DNA from 3 places in the Streptomyces sp. NPDC052721 genome. Region 1 is predicted to be linked to each of the others. Evidence: riboswitches for the same ligand, from Rfam matches in the RefSeq annotation. Region 1 holds a riboswitch; each other region holds the start of a gene.
What was found. A riboswitch is a leader RNA that binds a small molecule or an ion and turns the genes downstream of it on or off. The one in region 1 is predicted to bind thiamine pyrophosphate.
Positions count from the first base shown of each region.

Region 2: linked by a shared signal. The riboswitch ahead of thiO (glycine oxidase ThiO) and the one ahead of AB0L21_RS37445 (thiamine ABC transporter substrate-binding protein) in region 1 are both predicted to bind thiamine pyrophosphate.
Region 3: linked by a shared signal. The riboswitch ahead of thiC (phosphomethylpyrimidine synthase ThiC) and the one ahead of AB0L21_RS37445 (thiamine ABC transporter substrate-binding protein) in region 1 are both predicted to bind thiamine pyrophosphate.

Region 1 covers NZ_JBFATL010000066.1:21,931-26,142, forward strand. The annotation lists gene AB0L21_RS37440 (iron ABC transporter permease) at 1-578, opposite strand, end outside; gene AB0L21_RS37445 (thiamine ABC transporter substrate-binding protein) at 623-1,696, opposite strand; TPP riboswitch at 1,778-1,885, opposite strand; gene rlmN (23S rRNA (adenine(2503)-C(2))-methyltransferase RlmN) at 1,909-3,015, opposite strand; gene AB0L21_RS37455 (hypothetical protein) at 3,186-3,812, opposite strand.
Region 2 covers NZ_JBFATL010000001.1:45,288-49,499, forward strand. The annotation lists gene AB0L21_RS00220 (thiazole synthase) at 1-279, opposite strand, end outside; gene thiS (sulfur carrier protein ThiS) at 283-495, opposite strand; gene thiO (glycine oxidase ThiO) at 492-1,688, opposite strand; TPP riboswitch at 1,686-1,797, opposite strand; gene AB0L21_RS00235 (hypothetical protein) at 1,851-2,201, shown strand; gene AB0L21_RS00240 (FAD-dependent oxidoreductase) at 2,234-3,466, shown strand; gene AB0L21_RS00245 (Rv2175c family DNA-binding protein) at 3,532-3,897, shown strand; gene thiE (thiamine phosphate synthase) at 3,979-4,212, shown strand, end outside.
Region 3 covers NZ_JBFATL010000006.1:170,019-174,230, reverse strand. The annotation lists gene AB0L21_RS08900 (hypothetical protein) at 1-276, shown strand, start outside; gene thiC (phosphomethylpyrimidine synthase ThiC) at 393-2,177, opposite strand; TPP riboswitch at 2,170-2,347, opposite strand; gene AB0L21_RS08890 (YibE/F family protein) at 2,419-3,837, shown strand; gene AB0L21_RS08885 (SsgA family sporulation/cell division regulator) at 3,992-4,212, opposite strand, start outside.

The sequences.
Region 1 (4,212 bases):
GTGAACAGGAACACCATCAGGGCGGCTGCGGCCACGGCGGGCGCGAGCGCGGGGAGGGTGACCTTCCGCCAGGCCGTCAGCGGGGAGGCGCCCAGCATCCGCGCGGCCTGCTCCTGCCGGGGGTCGAGCTGCGCCCACAGCCCGCCGACCGTCCGGACGACGACCGCGAAGTTGAAGAAGACGTGGGCCAGCAGGATCGCCCACACCGTGGTGTCCAGCCGTACCCCCCACAGCTCGTCCAGCAGCCCGCCCCGGCCGGCCAGCGCCAGGAAGGCGCTGCCCGCGACGACGGTCGGCAGCACGAACGGGACGGTGACGACTGCGCGCAGCAGCTGCTTGCCCGGGAAGTCGAGGCGGGCGAAGACGTAGCCTGCGGGCAGGGCGAGCAGCAGGGTGAGCGCGGTGGAGGCGAGCGCCTGCCAGGTGGTGAACCACAGCACGTGCCGGATGTCCGGCTGGGTGACGACGTCCGCGATCCGCCCGAGGTGCCAGGCGCCGTCCGTCTTCAGCCCGCGCGCGACGATCGCGGTGACGGGCCAGGCGAAGAACAGCGCGAAGAACGCGACGGGCAGGGCCATGAGGCCGAGCCGCGCCGCGTTCCCCCTACGGCGCTTGCGGGTCGCTACTTCAGTACGAGCGAGGTCCACGACTTGACCCACTGATCACGGTTGGCGGCGATCTTGCCGGGGGCCATGGTCTCGGGGTCCTTGGCGGCCGGCCCGTACTCGGTGAACTCGGCGGGGACCTCGGCGCCCTGCAGCACCGGGTAGACGAACATGTTCAGCGGCATGTCCTCCTGGAACTCCTTGGAGACCAGGAAGTCGATGAAGGCCTTGGCGCCCTTGGGGTTCTTCGCGTTGCTCAGCAGCCCGGCGAACTCGGTCTGCCGGAAGCAGGTGCCGGTCGCGACGCCGGTCGGGGCGGTGGCGGGCCGCTTCTTGGCGTAGATCACCTCGGCGGGCGGCGAGGAGGCGTACGACACCACGAGCGGCCGGTCGCCGCCCGCCTTCTTCCCCTGCGACGAGCCCGAGAACTCCTCGTAGTAGGCCTGGTCCCAGCCGTCGACGACCTTCACGCCGTTGGCCTTGAGCTTCTTCCAGTAGTCCTGCCATCCCCCGTCGCCGAACTGCGCGGCGCTGCCGAGCAGGAAGCCGAGACCGGGCGAGGACGTGGCGGCGTTCTCCGTGACCAGGAGGTTCTTGTACTGCGGCTTGGCCAGGTCGGCGAAGGACTGCGGCGGGGTCAGCCTGTGCTCGCTGAAGTACGCCTTGTCGTAGTTGACGCAGATGTCGCCGTAGTCGATCGGCGTGACCCGGTGCTTGTCCTTGTCGAGCTGGTAGGCGGCGCCGACCTTGTCCAGGCCCTTGGCGGTGTACGGCTGGAAGAGGCCGTTGTCGAGGGCGCGGGAGAGCAGGGTGTTGTCGACGCCGAAGAAGACGTCGCCCTGCGGGTTGTCCTTGGTCAGGATCGCCTTGTTGACGGCCTGCCCGGCGTCGCCGTCCTCGAGGACCCTGACCTTGTACCCGGACTGCTTCTCGAAGTCCTTGAGGACCTTCTTCGAGACGGCCCACGAGTTGTGGCTGACCAGGGTGACCGTCTTGGAGTCCGTGCCGCTCTTCGTGTCCGTCGAGCCGCACGCCGACAGTGTGATCAGGCCGAGCCCGACCGCGACGGCCACGAGGGTCTTGTTGTGCACTGGATGTCCTCCTGGAGTTGGCCAGGAAGAGACGCGGCCCTGCCCGGGCTCCGCTGGGGAGGCCCGGGCAGGGCGCAACAGCTTGAGTGATGACCGAACTTCCTACCCAGAATGACCTGGGCGAGGTTCAGAGGGTCTGCGGCCCGGTTGCCGCACTCTCAGCGCTGTGGCGCTCCCCTGTCGGAATATGAAGATATGTGGACGGGGTCAGATTACCGCTCGGTGGCCGCGAGCTGACCGCAGGCCCCGTCGATCTCCTGTCCACGGGTGTCCCGGACGGTGACGGGCACGCCGTGCGCGGCGATGGCCTCCACGAACGCCTTCTCGTCCTCCGGCCGCGACGCGGTCCACTTCGACCCCGGCGTCGGGTTCAGGGGGATGAGGTTGACGTGCACGGGCCTGCCCTTCAGCAGCCGCCCGAGCCTGTCCCCCCGCCACGCCTGGTCGTTGATGTCGCGGATGAGCGCGTACTCGATGGACAGCCGGCGCCCGGACTTCTCGGTGTACTCGAAGCCGGCGTCCAGCACCTCGCGCACCTTCCACCGCGTGTTCACGGGGACCAGGGTGTCGCGCAGCTCGTCGTCGGGGGCGTGCAGGGAGATCGCGAGCCGGCACTTGAAGCCCTCGTCGGCGAACCGGTGGATGGCCGGCACGAGCCCGACGGTGGAGACGGTGATCCCGCGCTGCGAGAGACCGAGCCCGTCCGGGGCCGGGTCGGTGAGCGCCCGGATGGCGCCGACGACCCGCTTGTAGTTGGCGAGGGGCTCGCCCATCCCCATGAAGACGATGTTGGACAGCCGCGCGGGCCCACCGGGCACCTCCCCGTCCCGCAGCGCCCGCATCCCGTCCACGATCTGGTGGACGATCTCCGCGGTGGACAGGTTCCGGTCCAGCCCCGCCTGCCCGGTCGCGCAGAACGGGCAGTTCATACCGCACCCGGCCTGCGAGCTGATGCACATGGTGACCCGGTCCGGGTACCGCATGAGCACGGACTCGACCAGCGTCCCGTCGAACAGCCGCCACAGCGTCTTGCGCGTGGTCCCCTGGTCGGTGGACAGATGCCGGACGACGGTCATCAGCTCCGGGAACAGCGCTTCCTGGAGCTTGGCGCGGGAACCGGCGGGAATGTCGGTCCACTGCTCCGGATCGTGCGCGTACCGCGCGAAGTAGTGCTGCGAGAGCTGCTTGGCACGGAACGGCTTCTCACCGATCCCGGCCACCGCGTCCTTGCGCTCGGCGGGCGTGAGGTCGGCGAGATGCCGCGGCGGCTTCTTGGCTCCGCGCGGCGCGACGAAAGTGAGTTCTCCGGGCTTGGGCATGGTGGTTCCAGTGTCGCAGATCATCTCCGGGGCCCCAGGCCAGAGCGGGGTGGGGGTGGTCACCCGCGGGTGCCGGCTGTCAGCGTTGGTCGGCCTCGGACGGCCCAGGGACGGCCCAGGACTCAGTCAGCGTCCGACCGGCCGTGTGCAGGCAGCGGTGCCACCGCCCGTCACTCCAACTGCACGGGAGCGACCGGGAGCTGTTCCCTGTAGGGCCATGTGAAGGTGCGGTCGGGTTCGAGGTGGGCGTCCCCCCAGTGGATGGCATGGATGCCGTTTTCCGCGTCGGCCGTGAAGAACACACAGACCAACCTGGTGGAAGCTCCCAGTTCCTCGAACGCTTCGTGAAGCCCCAGGTACTCCTCGGTCGCCAAGTCCTCATCGACGTCGAACAGGCCTGCCGGGGGCTGCGGCCCGTGCGCCCGGAACAGCCGGTGCCGAGTGGGCGACGCATTGGCGGGCAATCGGGCTCGGTCCAGGGGCCTCGGCCTGTCCGCGTACCGGAACGGGAAGAGTGCGTGATTGTTGATCACCGCGTACTCGTACCCGCGCACGTCTCGCACGGCTTCCCCCAGCTCGCGCGCCGTCTGCGCCAGGTTCTCGCGCACCACCCCCGCAAGGGCGACGCCGTATGGACTCCGCTTCTTCAGCCCCGCAGCGAGGTGCGCGGCATGAGCCTTCCCGTGCGCCTTGGCCAGTTGCACCGGGACCGCAGCGGCAAGCGCGCCGGCATGCCGCCCAAACCGCTCGACGGCCCAGGCCGACGGCCCCACCGGATAGCCACCCAACACCGACATGCAGTGCTCCCCTCCCCCAGGTCCCGCCTCTGAACTGTGTGACACGCACACGAAGGGCGCACAAGGGGGCGATCCGGCCAGGGCGCGGCCGCGAACGCTCGTCTCTCAGAACAGCCACAACTGATCACGGGCGGCCGTGACCTGCGGCCGCGTTATCGATCAACGCCCTGACCTGCTGCTGAGCTGTCGGCAGCTGTCGACGTTGGTCATCGTTGAGCGCCCTTCCACGGCCCGAGGAGGGCCCGGGAGGGCGCTCAGGCTTGTGAGCGTTACGGTGCCTGGGCAACCGCGAGATCTGACGGTTCCTACTGAGCGCCCTGAACCTCGATCAACAGACGGTGATCAGAAGTACACTGAGTGCCGCGAATGTGGGTTGGGAGGGGGCACACATATGTGGCAT
Region 2 (4,212 bases), on a different contig from region 1:
GCCCAGCGCCTCCCGGGCCAGCCGGGCGGTCAGCACGGCCTCGCCGGCGGTGAAACAGCCGGCCGTGTTCGGCAGCACCCGGATGCCGAGCTTCTCCAGCACCGACAGCACCGAGCCGTGCACGGAGGGGTCCACCCGGCGCATCGCGACCGTGGTGAGTTCCGTACCGGAGGCGACCAGCGCCCGCTCCAGCACGTCCAGGCTCGGCGCCCCGCCCGTGCCCATGATCAGCCGGGAGGAGAAGGTCAGGTCACCGAGGACCAGGGGATCGTCGGCCATGGCTCAGCCTCCCTGCACGGCGGTGAGGACTTCGACCCGGTCGCCGTCGGCGAGGGCGGTCGTCGCCCACTGCGCGCGCGGGACGACGGTCTCGTTGACGGCGGCGGCCACCCCGCGCGGGGCGGCGGTGAGGGTCCGCACGAGGGTGTCGAGGGCGGTGCCCGGGGCGATCTCCCGGCGCTCCCCGTTGACGGAAATCATGACCGGGCCGTTCATGCGGGCTGCTCCAGCTCTTCCATCGTCTCCATGGGCGCGGTGTCTTCCCCGGGCGCGGTGCCGAAGCGCCGCGGCGTGAACGGACGGGCCTCCTCGGGAAGCTCACCGGTGACCAGGGCGTGCGCCAGCACGTCCCCGGTGACCGGCGTGAGCAGCACGCCGTTGCGGTAGTGCCCGGTGGCCAGCAGCAGCCCGGCCAGCCCGGACGGGCCGAGCAGCGGCGCGTTGTCCGGGGAGCCGGGGCGCAGCCCGGCCCGGGTCTCGGTGAGCGGCAGCTCGGTGATGCCGGGCACCAGCTCGTGCGCGTCGCGCAGCAGTTCGTACACGCCCCCGGCGGTGACCGTCGTGTCCCAGCCCAGCTCCTCGCTGGTGGCGCCGACGACCAGTTCGCCGTTCTCCCGGGGCACCAGATAGACCTGGCTGCCCCGCACCACGGCCCGCACGGTCCGGCTGAGGAACGGCGCGTACCGGCGCGGCACGGTCAGCCGCAGCACCTGCCCCTTCACCGGCCGCACCGCGGGCAGCAGCTCGTCCGGCACCCCCGCGAGACGCCCGCTCAGGCTGCCGGCCGCGAGCACCACCTGGTCCGCGCGCAGAGCGGCGCCGTCCGCCGTGGTGACCCCGGTGGCCCGGTCCCGTACCACGTCCAGCCGCTGCGCCCACGCCCGGTGGAACACCACACCGGCCCGCTCGCACGCGGCCACCAGGGCCGCCGCCAGCCGGCGCGGGTCGATCTGGTGGTCGCCGTCGACCCGCAGCCCGCCCCGCACCCCCGGCGCCAGCATCGGCTCCAGGCGCCGGCACTCCCGCCCCGACAGCCACTCCGAGGCGAGGCCCGAACGCTGCTGGAGCGCGTGCAGTTCGCGCAGGTGGGCACGGTCGTCGGCGTCCAGGGCGACGGCGAGGGTGCCGCAGCGGCGGTAGCCGAGGTCACGGCCGGTCAGTTCGGTCAGCTCGGCCGCGAAGGCGGGGTAGCGGCGGGCCGATTCCAGGTTCAGGGCGAGCAGGGTCTCCTCGCCGTAGTGCAGTTCGGTGACCGCGGCCAGCATCCCGGCCGCGACCCGCGCGGCCCCGCCGCCGGGTTCGGGGTCCACGACGGCCGTGGCGAGCCCGCGCTGCGCCGCGCGCCAGGCCGTGACCAGGCCGATGACTCCGCCCCCGATGACGAGGACGTCGGACGTACGTGACGACATGGGCGTCCAGCCCCTCCCTTCGCCGGCATGACCCGGATCAGGTTCGTACGGTCGGAGGCCGCCAGCCTCCCTCTCAGCCCGGTGCGTCCGGGCTCCCGCGAGTGCTTGTACGGTGGCAACCCTAGCCCGCCGCCCTCCTCACCCGTAAGGGAGCCCCGTTCCATGGCCCGGTCGCTCGACGGACTGATCCTCGCCCCCGTGGCGGACCAAGCCCCAGGTCAGGTGGGTACCCGCACGCGGTTCGCGTACCACGAGAAGGACGGCGAGATCTGGGCCGAGTACGCGGGCGGTGACGTCGTGCGCGGCCATCTGGTCGGCACCCGCGAGGGCGACCGGCTGGACTTCCGGTACGTGCAGCTCAAGACCGACGGGACGACCTCCTCGGGGCACTGCGTGTCCACGGTCGTCGAGCTGCCGGACGGGCGGGTGCGCCTGGACGAGACCTGGGAGTGGGAGTCCCAGGCCGGCTCCGGTACGAGCGTGGTGGAGCAGGTCACCGAGCACGCCCCCTGACTGACGGATCGTCAATTGTCTATGGTGATCGGGTGAGCGAGCAGACAGCGCAAGAGGGCACGGCACCGGGGCGGCGCGTGGTCGTCGTCGGCGCGGGCATGGCCGGGGTGCAGACCGCGGTCGCCCTGCGGGAGCAGGGTTTCCGGGGCGAAGTGACCATCATCGGCGCCGAGCCGCACCAGCCGTACGACCGGCCGCCGCTGTCGAAGGCGGTGCTGCTCGGCAAGGCCGAGGACTCCGCCTTCGAGGTGGACTTCGAGTCCCTCGGGGTCGGGCTGCGGCTCGGCTGCGAGGTGTACGGCGTGCGCCCCGCCGAGCACGAGCTGGACACCGAGACGGGCCCGGTGCCGTACGACGTCCTGGTCCTCGCCACCGGCGCCGAACCGGTCCGGCTGCCCGGCGCCGAGGGCGTGCCCGGCGTGCATCTGCTGCGCACCCTGGACGACGCCGAACGGCTGCGCCCCGTGCTCGCCCGGCAGCACGACATCGTGGTCGTGGGCGCCGGCTGGATCGGCGCCGAGTTCGCCACCGCCGCCCGCGAGGCCGGCTGCGCGGTGACCGTCGTGGAGGCCGCCGGCCAGCCGCTCGCCGGCGCCCTGCCCGCCGAGGTCGCCGCGCCCATGGCCGCCTGGTACGCCGAGGCCGGCGCGGAGCTGCGCACCCACGCGCGCGTGGAGCGCGTCGAGCCCGGCGAGGTGGTGCTGGCCGACGGCACCCGGCTGCCCGCGGGCGCCGTCGTCGTCGGCATCGGTGCCCGCCCCGCCACCGGCTGGCTGGCCGGCTCCGGCATCGAGCTGGGCGTACACGGCGAGGTCCGCACCGACGACCGTCTGCGCACCTCCGTGCCGGACGTGTACGCGGTCGGCGACTGCGCCTCCTTCCCGTCGGCCCGGTACGGCGAACGGCTCCTCGTCCACCACTGGGACAACGCCCTGCAGGGTCCGCGCACGGTCGCCGCGAACATCCTCGGCGAGACCCCGGCGGTCTACGACCCGGTGCCGTACTTCTGGTCCGAGCAGTTCGGCCGCTTCGTCCAGTACGCCGGCCACCACGCCGCGGCCGACCGCCTGGTCTGGCGCGGCGACCCGGCAGGCCCCTCCTGGACGGTCTGCTGGCTCCGCGAGAACCGCCTGGTGGCCCTCCTGGCCGTCGGCCGCCCCCGCGACCTGGCCCAGGGCCGCCGCCTGATCGAGGCGGGCCGGCGGATGGATCCCGGGGCGCTGACCGACCCGGCGCGGCCACTGAAGAACGCCACGGCCGAGTAGCACACCCTCCCCGCCTGGACCTGCCTGACTTCCGACTGTCAGTGGGGGATGGCAGGCTAGGAAGCGTGACCGAGATTGACGCAAAGATCGATGCTCTCGTCCCCGCCTGGCTCACCCTGCCCGACATCGCCGACATGCTCGGTGTCGAGGTGACGCGTGTCCGGCAGCTGGTCAAGGAGGGCCAGCTCATCGCCGTACGCCGTGGTGAGAACAGGGCGCTGCACGTCCCCGCCGCCTTCATCGACGGGGACAAGGTCGTCAAGGGCCTGTCCGGGACCCTGACGCTCCTGCGGGACGACGGCTTCACGGTCGAAGAGATGATCGAGTGGCTCTTCACCCCCGACCCGACCCTCCCCGGCACCCCCGCGCAGGCCCTGAGCGAGAATCGCGGCACGGAGGTGAAGCGCCGCGCCCAGGCGCTCGCCGTCTGAGCCGATCCGCAGCAGGCAGGTGGCGTGCGGGCCGGACGCCCGTACGCCACCGCGCACCACCGACCACGGGGGGACCCACGCATGTCCGACACCGCCCGCGCCGCGCTCGCCGACGCCCGCCTGTACCTCTGCACGGACGCCCGCGAGCGCCAGGGCGACCTGCCCGAGTTCCTGGACGCGGTCCTGGCCGGCGGTGTCGACATCGTGCAGCTGCGCGACAAGGGCATGGAGGCCGCCGAGGAGCTGGAGCACCTGGAGGTCTTCGCCGACGCGTGCGCCCGGCACGGCAAGCTGCTCGCGGTCAACGACCGGGCC
Region 3 (4,212 bases), on a different contig from region 1:
GCCCACGAGGAGCTGGCCAGGGCCAAGGAGGCCTGGCGGGACGCCCTGCTGGAGCGCGGCGTCCTGCCCTTCCTCCGGGAGGCACTCGCCGATCCCGGCACGACCGCCGGGAAACCCCAGACACCACCCGCACCAACCGGCCGGATACCCCGCCTCGGCTACGACCGCCCCGGCTTCAGCAGCCCCGACGACGGCACCGCGACCGGCCGCCCGAGCTTCAGCAGTCCCGACTACACGAGCCCGGACTTCGGCGGCCCCGAGCACCAGCCCGAGTGACCCGAGCGGCCCACCGGTGTGCTGCCATCACCCCGGCCGGCCACGAGCCTTACCGCCCCGCCGCACCAGCCGACCGTCGCGGGGCCGGCCGGCGCGGCGACTTCAGCGTGTGGCGCTCAGTCGGCGATCGGCAGGTACACCCGGTTGCCGGCGGCCGCGAACTCCTTCGACTTCTGTGCCATGCCCTCCTCGATCTCGGTCCGGCTGCCACCGTGCTCACGCCGGATGTCCTGCGAGATCTTCATGCTGCAGAACTTCGGGCCGCACATCGAGCAGAAGTGGGCCGTCTTGGCAGGCTCGGCCGGCAGGGTCTCGTCGTGGAACTCCCGTGCCGTGTCCGGGTCCAGCGCGAGGTTGAACTGGTCCTCCCACCGGAACTCGAAGCGGGCGTCGGACAGTGCGTCGTCCCACTCCTGCGCGCCGGGATGCCCCTTGGCGAGGTCCGCCGCGTGTGCGGCGATCTTGTAGGTGATGACGCCGGTCTTGACGTCGTCCCGGTTGGGCAGGCCCAGGTGCTCCTTGGGCGTGACGTAGCAGAGCATCGCCGTGCCCCACCAGGCGATCATCGCGGCGCCGATGCCGGAGGTGATGTGGTCGTACGCCGGCGCGACGTCCGTGGTCAGCGGGCCGAGCGTATAGAACGGGGCTTCATCGCAGATCTCCTGCTGAAGGTCGATGTTCTCCTTGATCTTGTGCATCGGGACGTGTCCCGGACCCTCGATCATGGTCTGTACGTGGAAACGCTTGGCGATCCGGTTGAGTTCCCCGAGCGTCCTCAACTCCGCGAACTGCGCCTCGTCGTTGGCGTCCGCGATCGAACCCGGCCGCAGGCCGTCGCCCAGCGAGTACGTGACGTCATAGGCGGCGAGGATCTCGCACAGCTCCTCGAAGTTCTCGTACAGGAACGATTCCTTGTGGTGCGCCAGGCACCACGCGGCCATGATCGAACCGCCGCGCGAGACGATGCCGGTCTTGCGGTTGGCGGTGAGCGGGACATACGGCAGCCGGACGCCTGCGTGGACCGTCATGTAGTCCACGCCCTGCTCGGCCTGCTCGATGACGGTGTCCTTGTAGATCTCCCAGGTCAGTTCCTCGGCCTTGCCGTCGACCTTCTCCAGGGCCTGGTAGAGCGGCACGGTGCCGATGGGGACGGGGGAGTTGCGCAGCACCCACTCGCGCGTGGTGTGGATGTTGCGGCCGGTGGACAGGTCCATGACCGTGTCGGCGCCCCAGCGGGTCGCCCAGGTCATCTTCTCGACCTCCTCCTCGATGGAGGACGTCACCGCGGAGTTGCCGATGTTGGCGTTCACCTTCACCAGGAACCGCTTGCCGATGATCATCGGCTCGATCTCCGGGTGGTTGACGTTGGCCGGCAGCACGGCCCGGCCCGCCGCGATCTCCTCGCGGACCACCTCGGGCGAGACGTTCTCCCGGAGGGCCACGAACTCCATCTCCGGCGTGATCTCGCCACGGCGGGCGTACGCGAGCTGGGTCACCGCCTGGCCGCTGCGACCCCGCCGCGGCTGACGCGGGCGTCCGGGGAAGACCGCGTCCAGGTTCCGCAGCCCGCCGCGCGGCGAGGTGTGCTTGATCCCGTCGTCCTCGGGACGGACCGGACGGCCCGCGTACTCCTCGGTGTCGCCGCGGGCGATGATCCAGTTCTCCCGCAGCGGCGGCAGGCCACGGCGGACGTCCGTGTCGACGAGTGGATCGGTGTACGGGCCTGACGTGTCGTACAGCGTGACCGACTGCCCGTTCGTGAGGTGCACCTGACGGACCGGCACACGCAGGTCGGGGCGCGAGCCCTCGACGTACGCCTTGTGCCAGCCGATGGACTTCCCGGCCTCCTGGGACTTCTCGTCCTGGACGGAGGCAGGCGTGCGTGCGTCCTTGTTGGCCATGAGACCTACTCCCTACGCCGGCATTACCCGGTAACAGGTTCGGCGGTCGACGCAGCGGTTTCCGTCTGCCGACATTTCCTGTGGAACACCTCTTGTTCCACGTGAAACATCGCGTGTACGGAGGTCAGCGCCCTCTCAGCCCGGTGCTCCGAGCTCCCGCGTGTGCAAAGGTGCCTCCACGCTAGCGTCATGTGTGGCGCGGTGAACAGTGGGCCCCCGCCGTTCTTGCGATGATCGGGCGGTGACCAGGATGGAGCAGTACCCCTACCAGCCGCCCGAGCCGCCCCGCCGAGACGGCCCGGAACAGGGCGACGGACACGGCCACGGTCCACGCGGCCACGGTCACTCACAAGGCAGTGGCCACTCGCACGGCCACAGCCACGGCCCCGCCGCGCCCGTCTCCCAGCACCTGCGCAAGGTCATCGCGGCGATCCTGGTCCCCTTCACCGCGGCGGTCCTGGTCGGCCTCGTGGTGCTCTGGCCCGGGCAAGCCCCCTCCCACAAGCGCACCGGCGTCGGCTTCGACCGGCAGACCCAGCAGGCCACGGTCACCCGGGTCGTCGAGGTCAGCTGCAAGTCGGTGAACGCGTCCGGCAGCACACCGACCGGCGACATCTCCACCGCCGAGGGCACGTCCGCGGAGGCGGAGGCCAACGGAACCTGCAAGAAGGCCACCATCCGGGTCGACACGGGCAAGGACGAGGGCCGTACCTTCACGGAGATCGTGCAGCCGGATCAGTCGCGGCAACTGCACCAGGGCGAGAAGGTCGTGGTCGCCTACGAGCCCTCGGCCCCCAAGGACCTGCAGTACTCGGTCACCGATGTGAACCGGAAGTTCCCCATGGCCCTGCTCGCGGGGATCTTCGCGGTGGCCGTCGTGGTGGTGGGCCGGCTGCGCGGTGTCATGGCGCTGGTCGCACTGGCCGTGAGTTTCCTCGTGCTGACGCTGTTCATCCTGCCGGCGATCCTGGAGGGGGCGAACCCGCTGCTGGTGGCCGTGGTGGGGTCGAGTGCCATCATGCTGATCGCCCTGTACATGTGCCATGGTCTGTCGGCGCGTACGTCGGTGGCCGTGCTCGGCACGCTGATCTCGCTCTCGCTGATCGGCGTGCTCGGCTCACTGTTCATCGGCTGGGCCGCGCTGACCGGCAACACGGACGACAACACCGGCCTGATCCACGGCCTGTATCCGTCGATCGACATGAGTGGCCTGCTGCTGGCCGGCGTCATCATCGGTTCGCTCGGCGTCCTGGACGACGTGACGGTGACACAGACCTCGGCCGTCTGGGAGCTGCACGAGGCCAACCCGTCGATGGGCTGGCGCGGGCTGTACCGGGCGGGCATCCGCATCGGCCGGGACCATATCGCGTCCGTGGTCAACACCCTCGTGCTCGCCTACGCCGGTGCCGCACTCCCGTTGCTGCTGCTGTTCTCCATCGCTCAGAGCAGCGTAGGCACCGTGGCCAACAGCGAGCTGGTGGCCGAGGAGATCGTGCGCACGCTGGTGGGCTCGATCGGTCTGGTCGCCTCGGTCCCGGTCACCACCGCGCTGGCCGCGCTCGTCGTGTCGGCCGACCGGCCCGGACCCGATGCCCCGGCGCCCGCCGGGGCACAGCTCGCACCGGCACGCGGCGGCCGGGGCCGACGCCGGAAGCGGTGACGCACGAGGGCTGACCGCCGGAAGCGGTCAGCCCCGCGGTGAGGTGGGCATCGCGGAGAGGAGGGCCCGCCGGAACGGGCCCCCGCCGCAGAAGCGTTCCTGCACCGTCCGGCGCGGCCACGGCGGATCACCCCGCCACCCTTGCCGTAACGCTTCAGCCGGCGCTCTGTTCCTCGGCCAGGATGCGGTCCAGGGCCTCGTCGAGATGAGCGTCGAAATCGGCGAGCGCACCCTCCTGGCCGAGCGGCACGAGCTTGTCCGTACGGTCGAGGAAGGCCACGAGCGGTGGCGCCGACGAGCGGAACAGGGCCTGGTCGCCACCGACCTGAAGCCGGATCAGCACCTCACCCAGCACCTCGGAATCGACGGGGGCGA